DNA from 3 places in the Streptomyces sp. NPDC032126 genome. Region 1 is predicted to be linked to each of the others. Evidence: riboswitches for the same ligand, from Rfam matches in the RefSeq annotation. Region 1 holds a riboswitch; each other region holds the start of a gene.
The links. A riboswitch is a leader RNA that binds a small molecule or an ion and turns the genes downstream of it on or off. The one in region 1 is predicted to bind S-adenosylmethionine.
Positions count from the first base shown of each region.

Region 2: another riboswitch for S-adenosylmethionine. It lies ahead of ACZ5NW_RS08055 (putative leader peptide); the one in region 1 lies ahead of ACZ5NW_RS21090 (amino acid ABC transporter permease).
Region 3: another riboswitch for S-adenosylmethionine. It lies ahead of thrC (threonine synthase); the one in region 1 lies ahead of ACZ5NW_RS21090 (amino acid ABC transporter permease).

Region 1 is NZ_JBVIMA010000005.1:353,434-361,099, forward strand. Features, by position in the region: gene ACZ5NW_RS21070 (NtaA/DmoA family FMN-dependent monooxygenase) at 1-83, opposite strand, end outside; gene ACZ5NW_RS21075 (LLM class flavin-dependent oxidoreductase) at 104-1,321, opposite strand; gene ACZ5NW_RS21080 (transporter substrate-binding domain-containing protein) at 1,430-2,452, opposite strand; gene ACZ5NW_RS21085 (amino acid ABC transporter ATP-binding protein) at 2,516-3,313, opposite strand; gene ACZ5NW_RS21090 (amino acid ABC transporter permease) at 3,310-4,290, opposite strand; SAM riboswitch class IV at 4,615-4,723, opposite strand; gene ACZ5NW_RS21095 (glutathione S-transferase C-terminal domain-containing protein) at 4,789-5,652, opposite strand; gene ACZ5NW_RS21100 (putative leader peptide) at 5,787-5,897, opposite strand; gene ACZ5NW_RS21105 (LLM class flavin-dependent oxidoreductase) at 6,128-7,456, opposite strand; gene ACZ5NW_RS21110 (aliphatic sulfonate ABC transporter substrate-binding protein) at 7,453-7,666, opposite strand, start outside.
Region 2 is NZ_JBVIMA010000001.1:1,898,232-1,905,897, forward strand. Features, by position in the region: gene ACZ5NW_RS08045 (ABC transporter permease) at 1-494, opposite strand, end outside; gene ACZ5NW_RS08050 (ABC transporter substrate-binding protein) at 498-2,117, opposite strand; gene ACZ5NW_RS08055 (putative leader peptide) at 2,333-2,452, opposite strand; SAM riboswitch class IV at 2,488-2,600, opposite strand; gene ACZ5NW_RS08060 (DUF1684 domain-containing protein) at 2,740-3,564, opposite strand; gene ACZ5NW_RS08065 (LLM class F420-dependent oxidoreductase) at 3,622-4,545, opposite strand; gene ACZ5NW_RS08070 (NtaA/DmoA family FMN-dependent monooxygenase) at 4,622-6,022, opposite strand; gene ACZ5NW_RS08075 (LLM class flavin-dependent oxidoreductase) at 6,019-7,125, opposite strand; gene ACZ5NW_RS08080 (P-loop nucleotide/nucleoside kinase family protein) at 7,444-7,666, opposite strand, start outside.
Region 3 is NZ_JBVIMA010000012.1:18,828-26,493, forward strand. Features, by position in the region: gene ACZ5NW_RS33970 (NADH:flavin oxidoreductase) at 1-873, opposite strand, end outside; gene ACZ5NW_RS33975 (hypothetical protein) at 1,072-1,533, shown strand; gene groL (chaperonin GroEL) at 1,637-3,259, opposite strand; gene ACZ5NW_RS33985 (cold-shock protein) at 3,566-3,769, opposite strand; gene ACZ5NW_RS33990 (MoaD/ThiS family protein) at 4,203-4,478, opposite strand; gene thrC (threonine synthase) at 4,475-5,758, opposite strand; SAM riboswitch class I at 5,777-5,933, opposite strand; gene ACZ5NW_RS34000 (glucosyl-3-phosphoglycerate synthase) at 6,066-7,010, shown strand; gene ACZ5NW_RS34005 (alpha,alpha-trehalose-phosphate synthase (UDP-forming)) at 7,093-7,666, shown strand, end outside.

The sequences.
Region 1 (7,666 bases):
GCCTCCGGGGCGCTCCACACGGTGGTGTTGTTGACGCCCGGGAAGTGCGCGGCCAGATGGATCTGCTTCAGCGGCTTGCTCATGTCGGTGCGGTCCTTCCGGCTCAGGCGGTTGCGGCGGCTGCGTAGCGGTTGGCGGGGCGGGTCAGGCCCAGCAGGCCGCGCAGGGTGTCGGCCTCGTAGGCGGTACGGAAGGCGCCCCGGCGCTGGAGTTCGGGGACCAGGCCCCGGGTGATGGCGGGCAGGTCGTGCCCGGCCACGGCGGGCCGCAGCCGGAATCCGGTCAGCCCCGCCCCCGCGAACTCCTGGAGCAGATCGGCGAGTTGGGCGGGTGTACCGGCGAAGACGCGTGCGTCGCTGGTGTACGGCTCTGCCGCGAGGGCGTCCAGGCGGGCGCGGCGGTCCTCCGCCGCCGCCCGGTCCTCGTCGAGGAAGACCACCAGGTCGCCGAAGACATGGAGCCGTTCACCGGCACGCCCGGCCGCCTCCTGCTCGGCACGGATCTCGGCGACGATCGCGCGGGCCTGGTCGGCGTCGTGCGGGGTGACGTAGCCGACGTCGGCCTGGCGGGCCACCAGGCGGTAGGGGACGGTCTGGTGAGCGAGGGAGGTGACGAGGGGCTGCCCCTGCGGCGGTCGCGGGGTGATGGAGGGGCCCTTGACGCTGAAGAACCGGCCCTCGAAGTCGATATAGTGCAGCTTGTCCCGGTCGATGAAGCGGCCGGTGGCCACGTCCCGGATCTCGGCGTCGTCCTCCCAGCTGTCCCAGAGCCGGCGCACGACCTCCACGTAGTCGGCGGCCTCGTCGAAGAGTTCGGTGAGCCGTTCCTGTCCGGCCGGGCTCTGGAGTTCCTCCAGGTCGATGGGCGGGAAGGTACGGCGGCCGAAGTGGTCGGCCTCATGCGGGCGGGCGGTGATCTGCACCCGCAGCCCGGCGCGGCCGGTGCTGACGTAGTCGAGGGTGGCGATCGCCTTGGAGATGTGGAACGGCTCGGTGTGGGTGGCGATCACGGTCGGCACCAGGCCGATGTGCCGAGTGAGGGGCGCGATACGGGAGGCGATCAGTACGGCGTCGAGGCGGCCCCGTACCTCGTCGGTACGGCCGTCCGGCTCGCCGTACCGCGAGGACTGCAGGCCGAGTCCGTCCTCGAAGGTGACGAAGTCGAGCAGCCCGCGCTCGGCCTCGGCGACGAGGTCCGCCCAGTAAGCGGCGGTGAACAGGTCACGGGGACGGGCGACTTGCTCGCGCCAGGAGGCGGGGTGCCAGCCGGTGCCGTCGAGGGCGACGGCAAGGTGGAGGTGAGCAGGGGGAGTTGAGGACACGAGGATGCCTTCCTGGAGGTCCGTACGGGATCGCCGGCCCGCGGGGGTCGGGTGTCCGGCGCGGGGACTCCGCCGTGGGGCGGCGGCGGAGTCCCCCGCGCACGATGGTCAGGAGTTGTCGAGCGGCAGTCCGGGCGGGTTGATCTGGGACGTGGGCAGAGCGTCGTTGGAGAGGTTCCAGGCGGCCAGCCACTTGGCGTACTGGCCGTTCTTGATCAGGTAGTTGATCGCGTCGGCGAGCGGCTTCGCGAGGCCGCTGCCCTTCTTCGCGGTGGCCGCGATCAGCCCCTGGAGGCTCGCGCCGGCGCCGGAGTACTGGCCCGCGATCCTGGTCGCGTTGGGCGTGCTCGCGGTCTGCGTGACGTGGTAGGAGAGGTTGGGGCTGGGGCCCAGGTAGGCATCGATCTTGCCGCTGTTCAGGGCCAGGTAGAGGCTGTTGTTGTCCTGGAAGTACTTGATGGTGAGCTTCTTGCCCTCGCTCTCCAGCTTCTTCTTCCACTCCAGCAGGATCCGCTCCTGGTTGGTGCCCGCGCCGACGGAGACGGTCTTGCCCGCGAGAGCCTTGTAGTCCCCGTCGAAGGTCCACGGGGAGGACTTCAGCGTCTCGAAGGCGAGGTCGTCCTTGCGGTAGGAGGCGAACTCGTACTTCTGCTTGCGCTCCTCGGTGTCGGTGATGTTGGAGAAGCCGACGTTCACCTTGCCGCTGTCGATGCCGACGAAGAGGTTCTCCCAGGTGAATCGCTTGACCTCGGGTTGCAGGCCGAGGACGGCCGAGACGAGCCGGGCCAGGTCGACCTCGGAGCCGGTGAGGGTCTTCTGGTCGCTGCCCACGAAGCCGAGCGGCGGAGCGCCGGAGGGCAGGGTGCCGGAGCCGATCACCAGCTTGCCGCTCTTCTTGATCGCGTCGGGCAGTTCGGCGCTGATGGAGTCCACCTCGGAGACCGTGAGGGTGGTCTCCTTGGCGGCGCCGTTGGACAGCCGGCCGACGGTGACCGTGCCGGCGGTGTCGCTCGCCGCGGTGGCCGCGTCGCTGTCGCCACCGCAGGCGGCGAGCCCGGTGGCCAGGGAGGCGACGGCGGTCGCCGCGGTGATGCCGCGTATCAGGCTGCGTCGGGTGAAGTGGGCAGACATGGCTGTTCCTTGTCGCTGGAGGTGGTGAGGACGATGTGGGGGGAGGTCGAGGGGTGCGGCGGGTCAGAGGACCTTGCTGAGGAAGTCCCTGGTGCGCTCGTGCCGGGGCCGGTCGAGGACCTCGGAGGGCGGGCCCTGCTCGATGATCCTGCCGCCGTCGATGAAGACGACCCGGTCGGCGATCTCGCGGGCGAAGCCGATCTCGTGGGTGACGATGACGAGGGTGGTGCCGCTGGTCGCCAGGTCCTTGATGACGGCGAGGACCTCGCCGACGAGTTCGGGGTCGAGGGCCGAGGTGGGTTCGTCGAAGAGGATGACGCCGGGGCGCAGGGCGAGCGCGCGGGCGATGGCCACGCGCTGCTGCTGGCCACCGGAGAGCTGGCGCGGGTAGGCGCCGGTCTTGTCGGCGAGACCGACCCGGCCGAGGAGTTCCCGCGCGAGTGCCTGGGCCTCGGGCTTGCCGAGCCGGCCGGTGGCGACCGGGGCGGCGGCCACGTTGTCCAGGACCGTCAGGTGCGGGAACAGGTTGAAGTTCTGGAAGACGAACCCGATCCGGCCGCGCTGGGTGAGGATGGCCCGCTCGCTGAGCTCCTTCAGCCGGTCGCCCTGCCGCTTCACCCCGATCAGCTCGCCGTTGATGCTGACGTAGCCGATCTCGGGCTTCTCCAGGTGGTTGATGACCCGCAGCAGGGTGGACTTGCCGGAACCGGAGGGGCCGAGGATCACGGTGACCTCGCCGGGGCGGACGGTCAGGTCGACGCCGTTCAGCACGCGGTGGGTGCCGTACCACTTGTGCACGTCGTGGACCTCGACGGTGGCGGCCTCGACGTCCGCCAGGGCGTCGAGCGTCTTGGCGGTCATACGGCGGCCTCCCGGCGGATACGGGCCCGCAGGTCGGTGAGACCGGTGCGGAGCTTTTGCAGCGGCGTCGGCGGCAGGGTGCGAGTGGCCCCGCGGGCGTAGTACCGCTCGACGTAGAACTGGACGACGGAGACGACGCTGGTCAGGATCAGGTACCAGACGGTGACGACCAGCAGCAGCGGCACGATGTCGCCGGGGTACGTGGAGCCCATGGACTGCGCGGTGCCGAACAGGTCGAGCAGGGACACGTAGAAGACCAGCGAGGTGCCCTTGATCAGGCCGATGAGCTGGTTGACGTAGTTCGGGATGATGGAGCGCAGCGCCTGCGGGAAGACGATCCTGCGGAACTGGTAGCCCTTCGGCAGACCGAGGGCGGAGGCCGCCTCGTGCTGGCCCTGGTCGACGGAGAGGATGCCGCCGCGGACCACCTCGGCCGCGTAGGCGGCCTCGTTGAGACTCAGGCCGACGACGGCGACGGCGATGTCGGTGGCGAGCCGGGACTCGTCGAAGCTGAAGAAGGCCGGGCCGAAGGGGACACCGATGCTCAGCGTCTTGTACAGGGCGCTGAAGTTGTAGAGGAAGATCAGCACCACGATGAGCGGGATGGAGCGGAACGCCCACACGTAGGTCCAGCTGACCGCGCGCAGCACCGGGCTCTTCGACAGCCGGGCCAGGGCGAGCAGGATGCCGCCGGCCAGACCCAGCACGGCGCTGTAGGCGGTGACTTCGAGGGTGATGAGGAGTCCGTCGAGGATGTTCGGCCGCAGGAACCAGTAGCCGAAGCGGTCCCACTGGTAGAAGGGGTTGGAGACCAGTCCGTGCGCGAACTGGGCGACCAGCACGAGGACGACCGCGGTGGCGATCCAACGTCCCGGCCGTCGGAGCGGCAGTACGCGCTGGGCGGTGAGGGCTTTCGGCGGTTCGTCGGCGGGCCGTGCCTCGGGGAGGGTCACGGTGGCGCCAGGGGGTTCACTCATGGTGGGCTCCGGCTGGGTGGGAACACCCCGGCAGCGCGACGGCGCGCGGGAGCGCGAACGACGGCGAGGTACCCGGGGCGAGGAGGACAACGGCACACCGCGCGGGCGGTGTTCGTCAGGGGGTGCGGGGACTGCGGGGAGGTGTCAGCCCCGACAGCGGGCGCGGCCCGGTGCGGTACACAGTGCGCTGTTCACGCGGAGCAGATCGACGGCACGATCGGCGACGAGGGGGTTCGCGTACGGCCGTACGCAGCCCGGAGAGCGGCGTGCTGCCGTTCTGGGAGCTGCGTACATGGAGTCACCGTCACTGTTCCGGCCCTGTGGGCCTCGCGCTTACCGAAGCGTCTTCGGTCCGGTCGTCACCTGGGGCACCCCACCGCGATGCGAGGGTTGCCGGTCAGCCAGCCAGGGCTTGTCGCCGACACTCATGACCGTTCTGGGCCGTAGTTAAGTCAATGGCCCGAACACATGTCAACGCCGGTCCACCAGGTGGAACGGTCAAGGGGTCGAGTGTGCCGCCCAGTCCAGGATCTGGACGGCCGCTCCGGCCGCCTCCAGGCCCTGGCAGCGGGCGTGGTGACGGCGGTGGATGCCGTCGAGGTCGAGGTGGGTGCCGAAGGCCGGGTGGGCGGCCAGGCGGCGGGCGTAGGCCCACAGGGCGGGGTGGCCGGCGATGCCCTGGACGGCGGAGGCGTCCAAATGGTAACGGTGCACGGTGTCGAGCTGGACGAGGGTGACCCACAACTCGACGTCGGCCGCAGTGATGTGATCGCCCATCAGATAGGTGCGTCCGTCGAGCCCGCGGTCCAGGGCGCCCAGCGTCTCCAGCAGCGTCGTCAGCGCCAGGCCGCGTTCCGTCGGCTCGCCGCCGGCCGATCCGGCGCGCTGCGCCGCCTGTTCGACGCCCCCCGCGCACATCCGCTCGACCTCCGCGATCTCCGGCTCCGCGCCGCACGGGTAGAGCGGGAGACGGTCACCGCCGAACCGGCGGTCGAGGTCGCGCATGATGTCGGGGGCGTGGGTGCTGACGATCCGTCCGGACCAGTCGTCGCTGAGCACCGGTCCGACGGCCGGACCGGCGTACCGGTGGGCGCTGGCCTCGTACAGCGGCCGCAGCGCCGAGTGGCCGCCCTCGGGGCGGTCGGGGACGGGCGGCAGGAAGGTGACGGGACAGATGGTGTCCAGGCCGAGCAGGCCATGGGTGATGGCGATGCGCAGGCCGTCGGGACAGGCGGTCGACAGATGCAGGCGGTAGCGGCCCGGAACGGCGTAGTGGCCGCTGCGCGCGTCCCGGCCGATCCGGCCCCGGAAGGCGGGTGCGGGTCGGTCGGAGGCGTGGGCGGCCAGCGGTGTGACGGTCATGACTCTCCCCGGGAGCGGGCGCGGACGTACGCGCGGCGGAAGCGACGTCTTTCGAGGGAGCACGGCTCAGCCGTGGGCGCCGGGCGGGTGCGAGCCCTGCTCGCGGGGCGCCGCCGGCACGGGACGGGCGCGGCTCAGCCCTGGGACCTGATCGCGCTGCAGACGCGCAGCAGATCGATGTGACGGCGGGAGGTCAGAAGAGGCGAACGGATCACGCGGACGGTGACCGACTCCAGGCGCCTCATGTTTCCCTACCTGTTCACTAGGATTCCCACAGTGAGTGTCGATCCACCCGGCATCGACGTCAAGAGGGCCGTCCCGCATCGCGGACGCCCACCGGCCCCGCCGGCGTCGTGGGCCTTCCTCTCGTGACGTGCGCGGGCGCGCGGGCGGACTCCCGCCGCTTCAGGTTGGGGAAGCGGCGGGAGTCGCGCGCGGACCGGGCCCGGGGAGCCGGTCGGGCCGGCAAGGCGGGTCAGTCATGGAACTGGTTCGCGGGGACCGGCAGCCCGTAGTGCTCACGGAGCGTCGTGCCCTCGTACTCCTCTCGGAAGAGACCCTTGCCGCGCAGGATCGGCAGCACGTGCTCGATGAAGGCCGCCAGGCCCGACGGCAGCGCGGGCGCCATGATGTTGAAGCCGTCCGCCGCACCGCCCTCGAACCAGGTGATGATCACGTCCGCGACCTGCTCGGGCGTGCCGACGAACTCGAAGTGGCCGCGGCCGCCCCCGAGCCGGGAGATGATCTGGCGGACCGTGAGCCGCTCGCGCACCGCGAGCTCGATGATCAGGTCGGAACGACTCTGTGAGCCCTCCAGCTTCGGCCGGGCGAGGATGAAGTCCGGTAGGGGCTCGTCGAGTTCGAAGACGGAGGGTTCGGTTTCGAACACGGCGGCCAGCTGGCGCAGTCCGTACTCCGGGACGCGCAGCTCGTCGAACTGCCGCGCGAGCGCCCGTGCTTCCTCCTCCGTCGACCCGATGTACGGGACGATGCCCGGCAGGACGATGACGCCGTCCGGGTCGCGGCCCGCCGCCCTGGTGCGCGTCTTGATGTCGGCGTAGAAGCCGGCCGCGCGCTCGTACGTCGTGTGGGCGGTGAAGATCGCCTCGGCGTGGCGGGCCGCGAAGTCCTTGCCGTCCTCCGAGGAGCCGGCCTGGACGAGCAGCGGGTAACCCTGCGGCGGTCGCTCGACATTGAGCGGGCCGGCCACCTTGAAGTGGCGGCCCCGGTGGTCGAGCCGGTGCAGGCGCGCGGGGTCGGCGTAGCGTCCCGTGGCCCTGTCCGCGACGACGGCCTCGGACTCCCAGCTGTCCCACAGCGCCTTGGCCACCTTCAGGAACTCGTCCGCCCGGGCGTAGCGCTCGGCGTGGCCGGGGCGGTCGTCGAGGCCGAAGTTGGCGGCCTCGTCGGCGCCGGCCGAGGTGACGATGTTCCAGCCGGCGCGGCCGCCGCTGACGTGGTCGACGGAGGCGAGCCGGCGGGCGAGGTTGTACGGCTCGTTGTAGGTCGAGGACACGGTCGCGATGAGGCCGATCCTGCTGGTCGCCTGGGACAGGGCGGTGAGCAGCGTCAGTGGTTCGAGCTGGCCCGGGGGCCGGAACTCGCCGGTGCCGATGAGGGCCGGGCCGTCCGCCAGGAACAGCGAGTCGAACCTGGCGCTCTCGGCGAGCTGTGCCAGCTCGATCCAGTGCCGCAGGTCGAAGTCGGCGCGGGGGTTGCTGTGCGGGAGCCGCCATGCCGCCTCGTGGTGGCCCGCCTCCATGAGGAAGGCGTTGAGATGGAGTTGACGTCGTGGAGCGCTCATGAGGTGACCTTCAGCTTGGAGCTGTCGTAGCCGGCCGGAAGAAGGTTGTCGGTGATCGACTTGACGTCGACCGTCTTGGTGATCTGGCCTGCCTCCAGGAAGGCGTCGGCGAGCTTCTGCTCGGCCGCGATGTCCGACGTCTCCACCGGTGTCACGCGGGTCTCGAACGCCTTGACGGAGGCCTTGGCGTCGTCGAGCGGGATGCCCTCC
Region 2 (7,666 bases), on a different contig from region 1:
TGCAGCCGGAAGGAGAACACCTCGACGAGCAGCAGCCCCACCCAGAACGTCGGCACCGACACCCCCAGCGGGGGCAGCGACAGCAGGAGCTGCCGCAGCCACCGCCGCGAGGTGTACGTCGCCACCACCGCGAGACCCCCGCCGAGCAGCACCGCCAACAGCAGTGCGGCACCGGTCAGTTGGAGGGTCTGCGGTAGCGCGTCGGCCAGCGTGGAGGTCACCGGGCGGCCCGTGGAGACCGCGTCGCCGAAGTCCCCGCGCACCGCCCGGCCCAGATAGTCGGCGTACTGCGCCAGGATCGGCTTGTCGAAGCCGTACTCGTGCCGCAGCGCGGCCAGCCGGGCCGGGTCGACGTCCCCCGAGTCCATCCCGGCACCGGCCATCGCGGTGACCGGGTCACCGGGCAGGAAGTCCAGCACCAGGAACGACACCGTGTACGCCGCCCACAGCACCCCGACCGCCTGCGCCAGTCGCTTGATCACATAGCGGCGCATGCGCTAGCCGATCCAGGTGTCGTGCAGCTGGATGCGGCTGCCCGAGTCGAAGGCGAGATCGTGCACCTTCTTCGTCACGGCCAGCTGGGTCTGGAGCTCCACCACCGGCACGTTGTACGCGTTCTGCACGATCAGCTTCTGCGCCTCGGCCACCAGCTGCTTGCGCTTGGCCGTGTCCGTGGTCGCGGCCTGCCCGGACAGTGTGGTGTCCAGCGAACTGGCGGGCAGGCGGTAGAAGTTGGCCAGCTGCGTGGAGAAGGAGCTGCGCAGGATGTCCGGGTCCGAGCGGGTCACGTTGCCCCACACCAGGTCGAAGTCGCCGCCCTGGAGGGTGGTGGCGAACTGGCTGACCTGGCCCTGCTTGAGCGTCACGTCGATCCCGACGGCCTTCAGCTGCTGCTGGACGAGTTCCAGTGCGGGCTGGTTGGTGGCCGCGTTGGGGAACCAGCTGATGGCCAGGCTGAGCTTCTTGCCGTCCTTGGCGCGGATGCCGTCACTGCCCGGCTGCCAACCGGCCGCGTCCAGCAGGGACTTGGCCTTGGCCGCGTCGAAGGCGAGGTCCGTGGAGAGGTCGGTGTAGTCGGGCGTGGTGTGCGCCAGGACACTGGTCGCCGGCTTGGTGCCGGTAGGGAACACGGTATCGGCGATCTGCTTGCGGTCGACGGCGGCGAGGATCGCCTGGCGCACCTTCACGTCCTTCAGGACGGGCCGCGAGTTGTTGATCCCCAGCCCGAACACCACGCCCGGGTTGGCCCGGCGCAGGAGGGTCACCTGACCGCCCTTGAGGGCCGCCTCGTTGGCCTTGCCGACGCTGCTGATCGCGTCCACCTGCCCGGACTGAAGACTGCCGGCCCGCACCCCCGCCTCCGGCACGACCTTGAACACCAGCTTGTCCAGGTATGCCTCGCCCTTCTTGGACCACAGCGAGGAGCCCCAGGCGTATCCGGTGCGCTTGGCCAGGGTGATCGACTGGTTCTGCACGTACTGCTTCAGCACGAACGGCCCCGACCCGACGACGCCGTCGCTGCACTTCTGCTGCGGGGTCTTCTTGACGCTCGCCGACGACTCGATGCCCAGTGAGTGGGTCGAAGTCGCCTGGAGGAACTGGGCGTTGGGCTCCTTGAAGGTCACCTTGACGGTGAGCGGGTCCACCGCGGTGGTGCTCTTGACGCTGCTCAGATAGCCCTGGGCGAGGACGCCGAGGGCGCCGAGCTTCGGCACGGCGTCGAAGTTGTCCTTGACGACCTGCGCGGTCAGCTGGGAGCCGTCGCTGAAGGTGACACCCGGGCGCAGATGGAACGTGAACTGGGTGGCGTCGGAGTTGATGTCCCAGCTCTTGGCCAGCCACGGCACGATCTTGCCGGTCTCGGGGTCCTGGTCGGTCAGGGAGTCCACGGTCTGGCGTACCGAGTAGATGCTTTCGTTGCTGCCGACCTGCTGCGGGTCCACGCAGCCGGCGTCCGAACCCACCGCGAAGGTCAGGGTGCCGCCGGACGTCGGCTTGCCGTTGCTGTCGCCGGAGCCGTCGGAGCCGGATCCGCAGGCGGTCAGCAGCACGCTGGTGGTGAGAAGGGCGGTCAGCGTCGCCCATCGGGGGGATCTGAAATCCGGAAGTGCTGTCACGGAGTGGTTCTCCTCCTCATGTCACCAGGCACGGGGTGCCGTACGAGGCACGGGCGCGCATGGCTGTGCGGCCCCGGCCGGCGCGGTGCCGGTGGCGGGGAGCGCTGTGCAGACAGGGATCAGGGGAAACGGGGATCCGGCAGAAGAGCGGGATCAGGCGGAGACGGGTGCGGCGACGACCGGTGCCGGACGTCGACCGGCGGTGGGAACGCCCGTCAGGCCTGACAGAGACAGCTGGTCGAGCGCTTCAGGTCGATGTGCCGGCGGCGCGAGAGCCGGGAGAACACCGTGGCGACGGCGAAGGAGGCGCTGAGGTCATCGCTGTGACGACGCATGCCGGTCCTCCCCATCTCCGGGCCCGCTCAAGGGGGCCACGCGCTTGCGGGATCATCGATGATCCCGCCGGGCTTTCACCTGGAGCACCCCACCGCGCGGGAGGGTTGCCGGTCAGCCAGCCAGGGCTTGACGCTGACACTCAATGCCGTTCTTGATCGTACGGAGCGGACTTGTCGTGCGTCAATGCCGCAACCGGGACGAGCCGTGCCTGGGCGTGCACGGGCGGGGCTCAGCCGCGTTCCCCATGAGCTGTCCGCCCGAGACGCCGTGCAGGACTGAGCGCGGCTCAGGACCCGCCGCGCTCGCGGGGGATCTTCTGGCCCGCCTCGATCGCCACCGGAAGGCGGTTCTCGGCCGGGGGCAGTGGGCAGGTGGCCAGGTCCGTGTAGGCGCACGGCAGGTTCGTGGCGCGGTTGAAGTCCAGGACGACGCTGCCGTCGGCGGCGGGCGGTTCGAGGGCCAGGGAGCGGTTGGCGGCGTAGGTGGTGACTCCGGAGGTCGCGTCCGTGAACAGCACCAGCAGCCGGCCAGCACCATGTCCGGGGAACGCGGTCAGGGACAGTTGACGTCCGTCGAGCTCGAACTCGATCCTGCCCGGAGCGTCGTACACGTGCTCAAGGCCCTCGACCGCGGCGCCCACGGTGGTCGGGCGGGGCTCGTCGAAGGGAAGGTAGCGGCCGCTCACGACCCACCGGGGATCGGGCGCGTAGGCCGGTGTCCCGGTGAACGCCGTACGCAGCGGCGCGTCCGGGTGCCGGGGGCGGACGATGTCGTTGCCGCCGCGCTTGGCGACCTCGATGACGGCGTCGCCCCAGACCGCGTCGACGCCGCCGCGTTCGGGAAGCACACCGAAGTGGTGTTCGCCCCGCACCGGCGTTCCGTCGACGACCAGTTCCTCACCGTCGGCGAGGTTCACGACGACTCCGTCGGGGCCGGTGCGCCAGGTGCCGGGCGCGTCGGGGAAGCGCTGCGGCCGGTCGTCGAGCCAGTGCAGGCCGGTGATCGCCAGGAACCCGTGCGGGGCGGCGAGCCGGGCCTCGTGGGCGTCGTGCCACTCCCGCCAGTTGTCGATGAAGGCCTGGAGATCCGTTGCGGTGGCCTCGGTGGTCATGAGTTCTCCTTGAAGGGTGGAGGGCGTTGGGCCGGGCCGGTGGCCCGACAGGCGTACTCATTCGGCCAGTTCGCCGAGGAGTGCCCAGGTGCGTCGGCGGTCCGCTTCTCCGGCGATCTCGGTGCCGGAGAAGACGACCTCGGTGGCCCCGGCGTCGCGGTAACGCCGTACCTCGGCCGCCACCGCCTTCTCGTCGCCGATCACGGCCAGGTCGGCGGCGCGTCGGCCGCCGGAGAGTTCGATGACGCGTGCGTAGGACGGGATGCGTTCGTAGAACGCGAGGTTCTCGGTGGCCTTCGCCCGCACCGACTCCACGTCGTCCGTGACCACGCCCGGTACGAGGGCCACGATCCGGGGCGAGGGACGGCCGGCTGCCTCGGCCGCGGCGGTCAGGGCGGGGACGATGTGTTCGTCCAGGGCCCGCGGTCCCGCCAGATAGGGCAGGATCCCGTCCGCCAGCTCACCGCTGACCCGCAGTGCTTGCGGCCCCATCGCGGCGACCAGCAGGGGTACGCCGTTCTCCGCGCCCGGTACACGCGCCGGGATCGGGGTGGTGGCGGTGAGCAGCTCACCATGGAAGTCGGCCGTGCCGGTCTCGGTCAACTGCCGTAGAGCGGTGAGGAATTCACGCAGGCGCGCGATGGGACGTTCGAAGGGCAGGCCGAAGCCGGTCTCCGTCAGCAGTTTCGTGCCCAGGGCCAGACCGAGGTGATAGCGGCCGTGGGTCGCGGCCTGGGCGGTCTGGGCCTGGCTGGAGACGAGCAGCGGGTGGCGACCGAAGACGGGGATCGCGGAGGTGCCCACCTGCAGTGCGGGCACCTCGCGCCCGACGATGGCCGCGAGCTGGGGTGAGTCCGCGCCGAAGGTCTGCCCGAACCAGGCCGACCGCAGACCCGCTGCCGCGGCCTCCTGGGCCAGCCGCACGGTGGCGTCGACCTGGTTTGGGGCGTCGGACGCGTTGAGGGCTACTCCAACAGTCATGTCAGCCAGAACGGGTGTTTGGCGAACCGGCATTCCAGTTCGTGTGTGACAGCTTCATGTCGGTCATGTGAGGCGGTCAGCCCGCTTGCCTGCGGTCGGGGGCGGATCGGTGGGTGAGGGGTTCGCGCAGGCCGAGGTGGTCGCGGAGGGTGGTGCCGGTGTAGTCGGTGCGGTAGACGCCCCGTTCCTGCAGTTCCGGGACGAGCAGGTCGACGATGTCGTCGAGGCCGTCGGGGATGAGGTAGGGCGTGACGTTGAAGCCGTCGACCGCGCCGTGCCGTACGTAGTGGGCGAACTTGTCGGCCAGGGCGGACGGGGTGCCCACGTGGCCGCGCTGCGGGCCGAGAGCGATGACGGTCTCGCGCAGTGACCAGCCGTGCGTCTCCGCCTTGGCCCGCCATTCGGCCACGACGGCGCGCGGGTCGGCGATGCGCCGGGCACCGAAGGAGCCGTCGTTCTCGGCGACGACCGGGTCCTCCTTGGGCAGTGGCCCGTCGGCGTCGCGGTCGGAGAGGTCGATGCCCCACAGGAGCCCGGCGATGCCCAAGGCCGTTGCGGGGGTGACCTGTTGGAGGCGAATCCAGCGCTTCTTCTCCTGGGCCTCCTCCTCCGTGGCACCGATGATGATCTCGGTGCCGGGCAGGATCCGCAGGTCGTCGTCGGGGCGGCCGACGGCGCGCAGGCGGGTGCGGATGTCCACGGCGAAGGCGAGCGCGTCGTCGAAGTCGTTGCCGTGCGCGGAGAAGATGACGTCGGCGTTGCGGGCGGCGAAGTCGCGTCCCTCACCCGAGTCACCGGCCTGGAAGATCATCGGGTGGCCTTGGGCGCTGCGCGGGAGTGTCGGGGCGAGGTTCACGTCGAACTGCGGTCCGCGGTGGCGCACTTGGCGTACGGCACCGGGCACCGACCAACTCCGTGCGCCCGCGGAGTCGGCGATCGCTCCGTCCTCCCAGCCGTCCCAGATCGCGCGGGCCACGGTGAGGAACTCCTCGGCGCGGTGGTAGCGGTCGGCGTGGTCGAGATAGCCGCCGCGGCGGAAGTTCGCGCCGGTCCAGGCGTTGTCCGTGGTCACGACGTTCCAGCCGGCGCGGCCCTCGGAGAGCAGGTCGAGCCCGGAGAGGCGGCGGGCGAGATCGGCGGGCTCGTTGAAGGTGGAGTTGGAGGTGGAGACCAGGCCGATCCGGCGGGTGACTGCGGCCAGCGCCGCGAGCTGGGTGATGGCGTCCGGCCGTCCGGCCACGTCGAGGTCGTGGATCCTGCCGTCGACCTCGCGCAGCCGCAGCCCCTCACCGAGGAAGAACGCGTCGAACAGGCCCCGCTCGGCGGTCTGCGCGACCTTGCGGAAGGAGGCGGGGTCGATCTGCGAACCGCTGTCCGGGGCGGACCAGATCGTCCAGTGGTTCACCCCCTGGAAGAACACCCCGAAGTGCAGCTGGGCGTCCGGGCGGGGGACGTCGAGGGGATCGGTGCGGGTCATCGGGCGTCCTCCTGGGCGGCCACGGCTGCGGCGGCGAAGCGGTTGGCGGGGCGCTCCAGCCCCAGGGTCGAGCGCAGGGACGTACCGGGCAGCGGGCGGGCGGTGAGGCGCTGCTCGGAGAGGGCCGGCAGGACGAGGCGGGAGAGGACGGGCAGGTCCTCGTCCAGCACCAGCGGATGCAGCCGTACGCCGTCCGCGCGACGACTCAACTCGCCAAGAAGCCTGACCAGTTGGTCGGCGGAGCCGACGTGGCGCAGCCTTCCCCGGTCGGCCCATGGCGCGTGCCGTTCCAGGTCGGCGACGCGCTCGGCGGCCGAGGCGCCGGGCGTGTCGAGCGCCACCTCGACCTCGGCGAAGACGCGGGGCGTGCCCGCGGCTGCGGCGGCCGCGCCGACTGCCGAGAGGTCGCGGCCCTCGACGAGAGCGACGTCGAGTTGCGCGGCGGGCACCCGGTCCGGCCGGCCCAGAACGACGAGCTGGCCCTGCGGCGGGCGCGGCACGATCGCTGGGCCTTTGACGGCGTACGTCTGGCCGGTGAAGTCGATGTAGTGGAGCCGTTCGCGGTCGAGGTAGCGGCTCGTGGCCACGGAACGGATGACCGCGTCGTCCTCCCACGAGTCCCACAGGGCCCGGGCCACCTCGACTCCGTCCCGGGACTCCCGGGCCCGCGCGGCGGCGTCGGCGACCGGCGGCCGCCCCCAGGCACGGGCTGCCTCGGGACGTTCCTCCTCCGCCACCACCCATCCGGCGCGGCCGGCGGAGATGTGGTCCAGGGACGCCAACTGGCTGGAGACATGGAAGGGTTCGGCATACGTGACCGGGACGACGGGCGCGATGCCGATGGTGCTCGTGGACGCCGCGACGAAGGCCGCCCGCTCCACCGCGCCGATACGGCCCACCGGATCGGGCGAGGCCCCGGGCGGCAGCACGCCGTCGTTCAGGGTGATCAGGGTGAACCCGGCGTTCTCGGCCACGGCGGCGACCCGGGCCACGCGGCGCGGGGAGAGCAACTGGTCGGGCGAATGGGCGGCGCGGCGCCAGGCCGCGGGGTGGGCGCCGTCACCGTCGAGCTCGACGGCGAGGTGCAGGGCAGGACCGGACAAGGGGCGTTCCTTCCGAGATGTACGCGAACTCGTCGCCGTAAGGCACGCGGCGCGAGGCCACGACGAGACAGCCGGCGGGACGGGCCGGCAGGGGTCAGACGCGTACGGAAGGACAGACGGCGGAGGAGGTACGGCAGTAGTCGACATGCCGCCGGGTGATCAGCCGCGCACCCGTGCACGCACCCTGGGGTGCCGCGCCAGGTACGTCCATCGAAGGCCTCCACCGGTCAGGAACTTGCTTGTTCAACGTACGTCGTTGACCCCTGCGAATGTCAAGGGCGCTTGTGCACCGCGCGTCGTACCGCAGCCAGGTGCCCTTCAGCCCGACCGGATGCGGGCGAGCAGCGCGGCCAGTGACTCGCGCGGTTCCTGCCCGGCCGTGTCGACGACGACGCGCTCGCGGTCCCATGGCTCGTATTCCCGGTCGACGACCTGCTGCCAATCCGGCAACGGCAGGTCAGGAATGTCGACGGACCGTGAGGTCAGGCGGCGTCGGTGTTCTGCCGGGTCGGAGCAGACCACCTCCACCTCGAAGACGGGC
Region 3 (7,666 bases), on a different contig from region 1:
CCAGCCGGCGAGGTTGAGGTCCGAGCCCTCGAACTCGGGGAGCCAGTAGCGGCGGGTGGAGGCGTGGAAGGCGTCGACACCGGCCGCGGCGAGCGGGGCGAGGACGGCGTCCAGCTCCTCGGGGGTCTCGGCGAGCCGGGCGTCGTAGTTCTCGGACTTCCACTGCGAGTAGCGGAAGATCACGGGGAAGTCGGCGGAGACGGTCTCGCGCACGGCGGCGACGATCTCGGCGGCGAAGTTGGTGCGGGCGGCGATGTCACCGCCGTAGGCGTCGGTACGGCGGTTCGTGCCGGCCCACAGGAACTGGTCGATGAGGTAGCCGTGGGCGCCGTGCAGCTCGACCCCGTCGAAGCCGATCCGCTCGGCGGCGGCAGCGGCCTCGGCGAAGGCCCCGATGACGTCGTCGAGGTCGCGCTGGGTCATGGCCCGACCGGCGCCCTCGGTCCCGTCGAGCCGGATCCCGGAGGGGCCGACGGCGGGAGCGTCGGCGAACGGCGGCTCCCCTTCCTTGCGGACCATCCCGATGTGCCACAGCTGCGGCACGATCTTCCCGCCGGCCGCGTGCACGGCGTCGGCGACCTTCGCCCACCCGGCGAGCTGCTCCTCCCCGTGGAACCGCGGCACCCGGTCGCTCTGCCCCGCCGAGTCGTGCCCGACGTACGTCCCCTCCGTCACGATCAGACCGACACCGGCGGCGGCGCGACGGCTGTAGTACGACCGCACGTCCTCACCGGGCACGCCGCCCGGCGAGAACATCCGGGTCATGGGCGCCATCACGATGCGGTTCGGAAGGGTCAGGCCGTTGATGGACACGGGCCGGGCGAGAATCTCGGCCGCGCGGGAAGCGGCGGACTCGGGGGAGGTGAGGGTCACGGGGGCTCCTCTGTGAGCGACTGGACGGTATGTGCATACGCATGCACCACGCCTACGAGAACGGAGCCCGCCCCTCCCCCATTCCGCCCCGCCGCCCCCAGCCGGTGTGACACGGACCACGTCCCCCATCCGGCGAGGCGGCGGACACAGGGGGAAAGTCTCTGGCGCCCCGTGGCGCGGTGGCACAGGATGACGCCCATGACGAGCGGGGGCGGCGGAGGCAGCGAGGGCAGGGACGACGAGCCGGTCTTCACCAGAAAGCGGGGCCGGTACTACTACAACCCGAACAACCCCCTGGGCCTGGCTCTGATCTTCCTCTCCCTCGCCTTCGTGATCGGCGCGCTGATCTTTCTGCGGCAGGAGTCGAGGTGGAGCGAGGGCGAGTTGCGGGAGGCGACGCGGAAGGCGGCGGCGAGGCTGGAGGCGGAACCGGTGGTCGTCGACGAGTGGCTCGGCTACGACATGTACATCGACGACGCCTTCGAGAAGGCGGGCGTGGGCCCTTCGTACGGCCCGACGGTGACCCGCACGACCGACTCGACGTACACGGTGACGGGCTCAGGCACGGACGCGGCGCTCTGCCTGCACATCACCTCTGTCCCCCACGGCGACAAGGCGATGCTGGACGTGGACGTCACGGACGGCGCGTGCCCCGAGTGAGCCCCGGAAGCTCAAGCCGAAAAACGCCCGAGGGCGGCACCCCCAGCCGTGGCTGTGGGTGCCGCCCTCGGTCCGTAGGACGGTTGATCGAACCAGAGGTCGATCAGAAGTCCATGTCACCGCCCGGCATGCCGCCGCCGGCCGGGGCCGCGGCCTTCTCCGGCTTGTCGGCGATGACGGCCTCGGTGGTGAGGAAGAGCGCGGCGATGGAGGCCGCGTTCTGCAGCGCGGAGCGCGTCACCTTCGCCGGGTCGATGATGCCCTCGGCGACCAGGTCGACGTACTCGCCGGTCGCGGCGTTGAGGCCGTGACCCGGGGTCAGGTTGCGGACCTTCTCCACCACGACGCCGCCCTCGAGGCCGGCGTTGACGGCGATCTGCTTCAGCGGGGCCTCGAGGGCCAGCTTGACGGCGGCGGCACCGGTGGCCTCGTCGCCCTCCAGCTCCAGCTTCTCGAAGACCTGGGAGGCCTGCAGCAGGGCCACGCCACCACCGGCGACGATGCCCTCCTCGACGGCCGCCTTGGCGTTGCGCACGGCGTCCTCGATGCGGTGCTTGCGCTCCTTGAGCTCCACCTCGGTGGCGGCACCGGCCTTGATGACGGCCACGCCGCCCGCGAGCTTCGCCAGGCGCTCCTGGAGCTTCTCGCGGTCGTAGTCCGAGTCGCTGTTCTCGATCTCGGCGCGGATCTGGTTCACGCGGCCCGCGACCTGCTCGGAGGAGCCGGCGCCGTCGACGATGGTGGTCTCGTCCTTGGTGATGACGACCTTGCGGGCCTTGCCCAGCAGGTCGAGGGTCGTGTTCTCGAGCTTGAGACCGACCTCCTCGGAGATGACCTCGCCGCCGGTGAGGATGGCGATGTCGTTCAGCATCGCCTTGCGGCGGTCGCCGAAGCCCGGGGCCTTGACGGCGACGGACTTGAAGGTGCCGCGGATCTTGTTGACGACCAGGGTCGACAGGGCCTCGCCCTCGACGTCCTCGGCGATGATCAGCAGCGGCTTGCCCGACTGCATGACCTTCTCCAGGAGCGGGAGCAGGTCCTTCACGTTCGCGATCTTCGAGTTCGCGATCAGGATGTACGGGTCGTCGAGGACGGCCTCCATACGCTCCATGTCGGTCGCGAAGTAGGCGGAGATGTAGCCCTTGTCGAAGCGCATGCCCTCGGTGAGCTCAAGCTCCAGACCGAAGGTCTGCGACTCCTCGACGGTGATGACGCCTTCCTTGCCGACCTTGTCCATGGCCTCGGCGATGAGCTCGCCGATCTGGGTGTCGGCGGCGGAGATGGAGGCCGTGGAAGCGATCTGCTCCTTGGTCTCGACATCCTTCGCCTGCTCCAGGAGGGCGGCGGAGACGGCCTCGACGGCCTTCTCGATACCGCGCTTCAGAGCCATCGGGTTGGCACCGGCGGCCACGTTGCGAAGGCCCTCGCGGACCAGCGCCTGGGCGAGGACGGTGGCGGTGGTCGTACCGTCGCCGGCGACGTCGTCCGTCTTCTTGGCGACTTCCTTGACCAGCTCGGCGCCGATCTTCTCGTACGGGTCCTCGAGCTCGATCTCCTTGGCGATGGACACACCGTCGTTGGTGATCGTGGGGGCGCCCCACTTCTTCTCGAGGACGACGTTGCGGCCCTTGGGGCCGAGCGTCACCTTCACGGCGTCCGCGAGCTGGTTCATGCCGCGCTCGAGGCCGCGCCGCGCCTCCTCGTCGAACGCGATGATCTTGGCCATGTGAAGTGGTCCCTCCAGGACTGGGGGTGATTCCTTCGGACCGCGCCCGCGCCCGCGACGGACGGCCTGCCTGCCTCGTGGTTCCTTGCCCCACCCGGCCTGCGGGCCTCACCGACCCGGTCCTTCTTTGTCACTCTCACCTTCAGAGTGCTAACGCCAATGATTAGCACTCGCCCCTGCCGAGTGCAAGCGCCTCTCGCAGAGGGACCCCCTGCGGCCCACGTGTCGGCGGCTCCCCGGCCGGCTCCGGGCAGCGCGAAGGGCCCGCACCCATGACGGGTGCGGGCCCTTCGCGGAAATGAATGTTCAGGCGGTGACGCGAACCATGTCGGCCTGCGGGCCCTTCTGGCCCTGCGAGATCTCGAACTCGACCCGCTGGCCCTCTTCCAGGGTGCGGTAGCCGTCCATCTGAATCGCGCTGTAGTGGACGAAGACGTCCGCACCACCGTCGACCGCGATGAAGCCGTACCCCTTCTCCGCGTTGAACCACTTGACGGTGCCCTGAGCCATGCCTAACTCCCCTATTACTGGCCCTTGCACAGATCCACACTTCGCGGATCCGGGTCAGACCTCACCCCCCAGTCTTGGTTGGGGGCGTGCGCCGGAACGCGTCGACCGCGGCTGAATGTATCTGTCCAACTGCCGTCTGCAACAGGTCAATCGGACGAGAATTCTGGGCACGACAGGCCCGGAATGTGGGGACAATTGCCCTGACTTCGGGTCAAGTCGGGCCCCACAAAGGGAACAAAAGCCGCGAAAGAAGCGCACAGTTTGGCTACTTCTTGTCGGGTGTAAGGCAGAAATCAAGGGCTTCCAACCGGGGGGCCGGGAGCGCGTTCCCCAACTGTACCGCGCTCAATCACACAGAATTGCCCCCTCCGCTTCTCTCACGGAGGGGGCAATTCGATGAACTCTCGGTAACTCCCGTTACCGAAGGTAATGATCAGCCGCCCGCGACGGCCGGGATGATGGAGACACCCGCGCCGTCCGGGGTCGCCGTCTCCAGGCCCTGCTCGAAACGCACGTCGTCGTCATTGACGTAGACGTTCACGAACCGGCGCAGCCTGCCCTGGTCGTCGAGCACCCGTGCGGCGATGCCGGTGTGGTTCTTCTCCAGGTCGGCGATGACCTCGGCGAGGGTCGCCCCCTCCGCGGAGACCTCGGCCCGACCGCCCGTGTAGGTGCGCAGGATGGTGGGGATGCGGACGTTGACGCTCATGCGAGGCCAGCCTCTCGGAAGGAGTCCAGGTTCGGGCGGATGGTGGCGGTGAGGCCGGTGCCGGCCACCGCGTCGAGGGTCTTGAGGCCGTCACCGGTGTTCAGTACGACGGTCGTGAGCGTGGGGTCGAGAAGACCGTTCTCGATGAGCTTCCTCGTCACACCCACCGTCACACCGCCGGCGGTCTCCGCGAAGATCCCCTCGGTCCGCGCCAGCAGCTTGATCGCGTCCACGACCTGCTCATCGGTCACGTCCTCCACCGCACCACCGGTACGGCGGGCGATGTCGAGCACATAGGGGCCGTCCGCCGGGTTGCCGATCGCCAGCGACTTGGCGATGGTGTTCGGCTTCTGGGGCCGCACCACGTCGTGCCCCGCCTTGAAGGCCACCGACACCGGCGAGCACCCCTCGGCCTGCGCGCCGAAGATCTTGTACGGCCGGTCCTCGACGAGCCCGAGCTTGATCAGCTCCTGGAGCCCCTTGTCGATCTTGGTGAGCTGGGAGCCGGAGGCGATCGGCACCACCAGCTGGTCGGGGAGCCGCCAGCCGAGCTGCTCGCAGATCTCGTACGCCAGCGTCTTGGAGCCCTCGGCGTAGTACGGCCGCAGGTTGACGTTGACGAAGCCCCAGCCCTCGCCGGCCGGGTCGCCGATCAGCTCCGAGCAGAAGCGGTTCACATCGTCGTAGTTGCCCTCGATGCCGACGAGTTCGCCGCCGTAGATCGCGGCCATGACGACCTTGCCCTGCTCCAGGTCGTGCGGGATGAACACGCAGGAGCGGAAGCCGGCGCGGGCGGCGGCGGCGCCGACGGCACCGGCCAGGTTGCCCGTGGAGGAGCAGGAGAGGGTCGTGAAGCCGAAGGCCCGCGCGGCCTCCAGCGCCTGGGCGACGACGCGGTCCTTGAAGGAGTGCGTCGGGTTGCCGGAGTCGTCCTTCACATACAGCCCGCCGGTCACTCCCAGCTCGCGCGCCAGGTTGTCGGCCTTGACGAGCTGGGTCCAGCCGGGGTTGATGTTGGGCTTGTCGGCCACGTCGGCCGGGACCGGCAGCAGCGGCGCGTACCGCCAGATGTTCGCGGGGCCCGCCTCGATGCGCTTGCGGAGCTCCTCGCTGTCGTACGCGGAGAAGTCGTAGGCGATCTCGAGCGGGCCGAAACACTCCTCGCACGCGAAGACCGGGCCGAGCGGCACGCGGTGGCCGCACTCGCGACAGCTCAGCGCCGCGGCGGGACCGAGGTCTACGGTGGAATCAGTGGTGCTTGCAACAGTCTGCGCAGCCATGTGAGGCGAGGCCCTTTCTCCTCATCTTCCTCACGACGCACCTCGCCGTGAGACGGATTTGGCACCTTCCCTAGCCGGGAGCCTCGCGGAACGATCAAACACTGATCTACGAGAACCGACTGGAGGGTTGCCGGGGCTTCATCGGGCCGTGTCCCTCTGCCCCTCTGGATGAGCGGTATGAACTTTTTGGGCGCCGACATCCACCGACATGCGATGGTCATCAGCGTTGTTCAAGACTGTAACCGACGGCCAGGACAGTTGAGAGAGTCGTCCGAACCGCGAGACAACCCGTGAGGAGCCGCTGACTGTGCTGGAAGAAGTCGAGCGCTGGCTGGCCACCCGCTCCTGGTCCGTCGCCGATCGCCCGCTCCATCGGGTCATGGCGGCCAAGCGCGCCACCGGGCAGACCGTGTCCGTCGTGCTCCCCGCGCTGAACGAGGAGGAGACGGTCGGGGACATCGTCGCCGTGATCCGCCACGACCTCATGCGGCAGGTGCCGCTGGTCGACGAGATCGTCGTCGTCGACTCCGGATCCACCGACCGCACCTCCGAGGTCGCCGCCGCCGCGGGTGCCCGGGTCGTCCACCGCGACGACATCCTGCCGCGCATCCCGGCCCTGCCCGGCAAGGGCGAGGTGCTGTGGCGGTCCCTGCTGGTCACCACCGGGGACATCGTCTGTTTCATCGACGCCGACCTGAAGGAGTTCTCCTCCGACTTCGTCACCGGGATCGTCGGCCCGCTGTTCACCGACCCGGGCGTGGATCTCGTCAAGGGCATGTACGACCGTCCGCTGGCCGGCGCCGCGGGCCAGGGCGGCCGGGTGACCGAGCTGATGGCCCGCCCGCTGCTGAACATGCACTGGCCGCAACTGGCCGGTTTCGTGCAGCCGCTCGGCGGCGAGTACGCGGCCCGCCGCGGCCTGCTGGAGCAGCTGCCCTTCCCCGTCGGCTACGGCGTGGAGCTGGGCATGCTGGTGGACGCCCTGCACCTGGTGGGTCTGGACGCCCTGGCGCAGGTCGACGTGGGGGTGCGCAAGCACCGTCACCAGGACGGGCAGGCGCTGGGCCGGATGGCGGCGGCGATCTACCGCACGGCCCAGCTCCGGCTGGCCCGCGGTCACCTCGTCCGCCCCTCCCTCACCCAGTTCGAGCGGGGCGAGGAGGGCTTCGAACCCCGCACGTACTCCGTCGACACGGAGGAGCGGCCGCCCATGGTGGAGATCGCCGAGTACGCCGCCCGCAAGGTGGCCTGAAGCCGGTACGTCTCCGTATACGGTCGCCCACCGAGCGGAACCGTACGTTTGAGCGTTTCGCGGTAGGGCTAAGTTGAGGCGTATGGCTTCCACGCACGGCGCTGAGGTGCTGGTCGCGTCCAATCGCGGCCCGGTTTCGTACGGAGTGCGGGAGGACGGCTCGCTCACGGCCAGACGCGGCGGGGGCGGGCTGGTCTCCGGGCTGTCGGCGATCGGGCCGGAGGCCGGCGCGCTCTGGGTGTGCGCCGCGCTGTCCGACGGCGACCGGGAGGCGGTACGGCGCGGGGTGGCCGAGCCCGGCACCCGCATGCTGGCCGTCCCCGCCGACGTGCTGGAGGACGCCTACAACGGCATCGCCAACTCCGTCCTGTGGTTCATCAACCACATGCTGTACCAGACCCCGCTGGAGCCGGTCTTCGACGCGGAGTTCCGGCGGCGGTGGGCGTCGTACGAGCGCTACAACCGCGCCTTCGCGGAGGCGCTGGCGCAGGAGGCGGCGCCGGGCGCGGCCGTCCTCGTCCAGGACTACCACCTCTGTCTGGTCCCCGGGATGCTCCGTGACCTGCGCCCCGACCTGCGCATCGGTCACTTCTCGCACACGCCGTGGGCGCCGGTGGAGTATTTCGAGATCCTCCCGGAGGACATCCGCGGGCAGC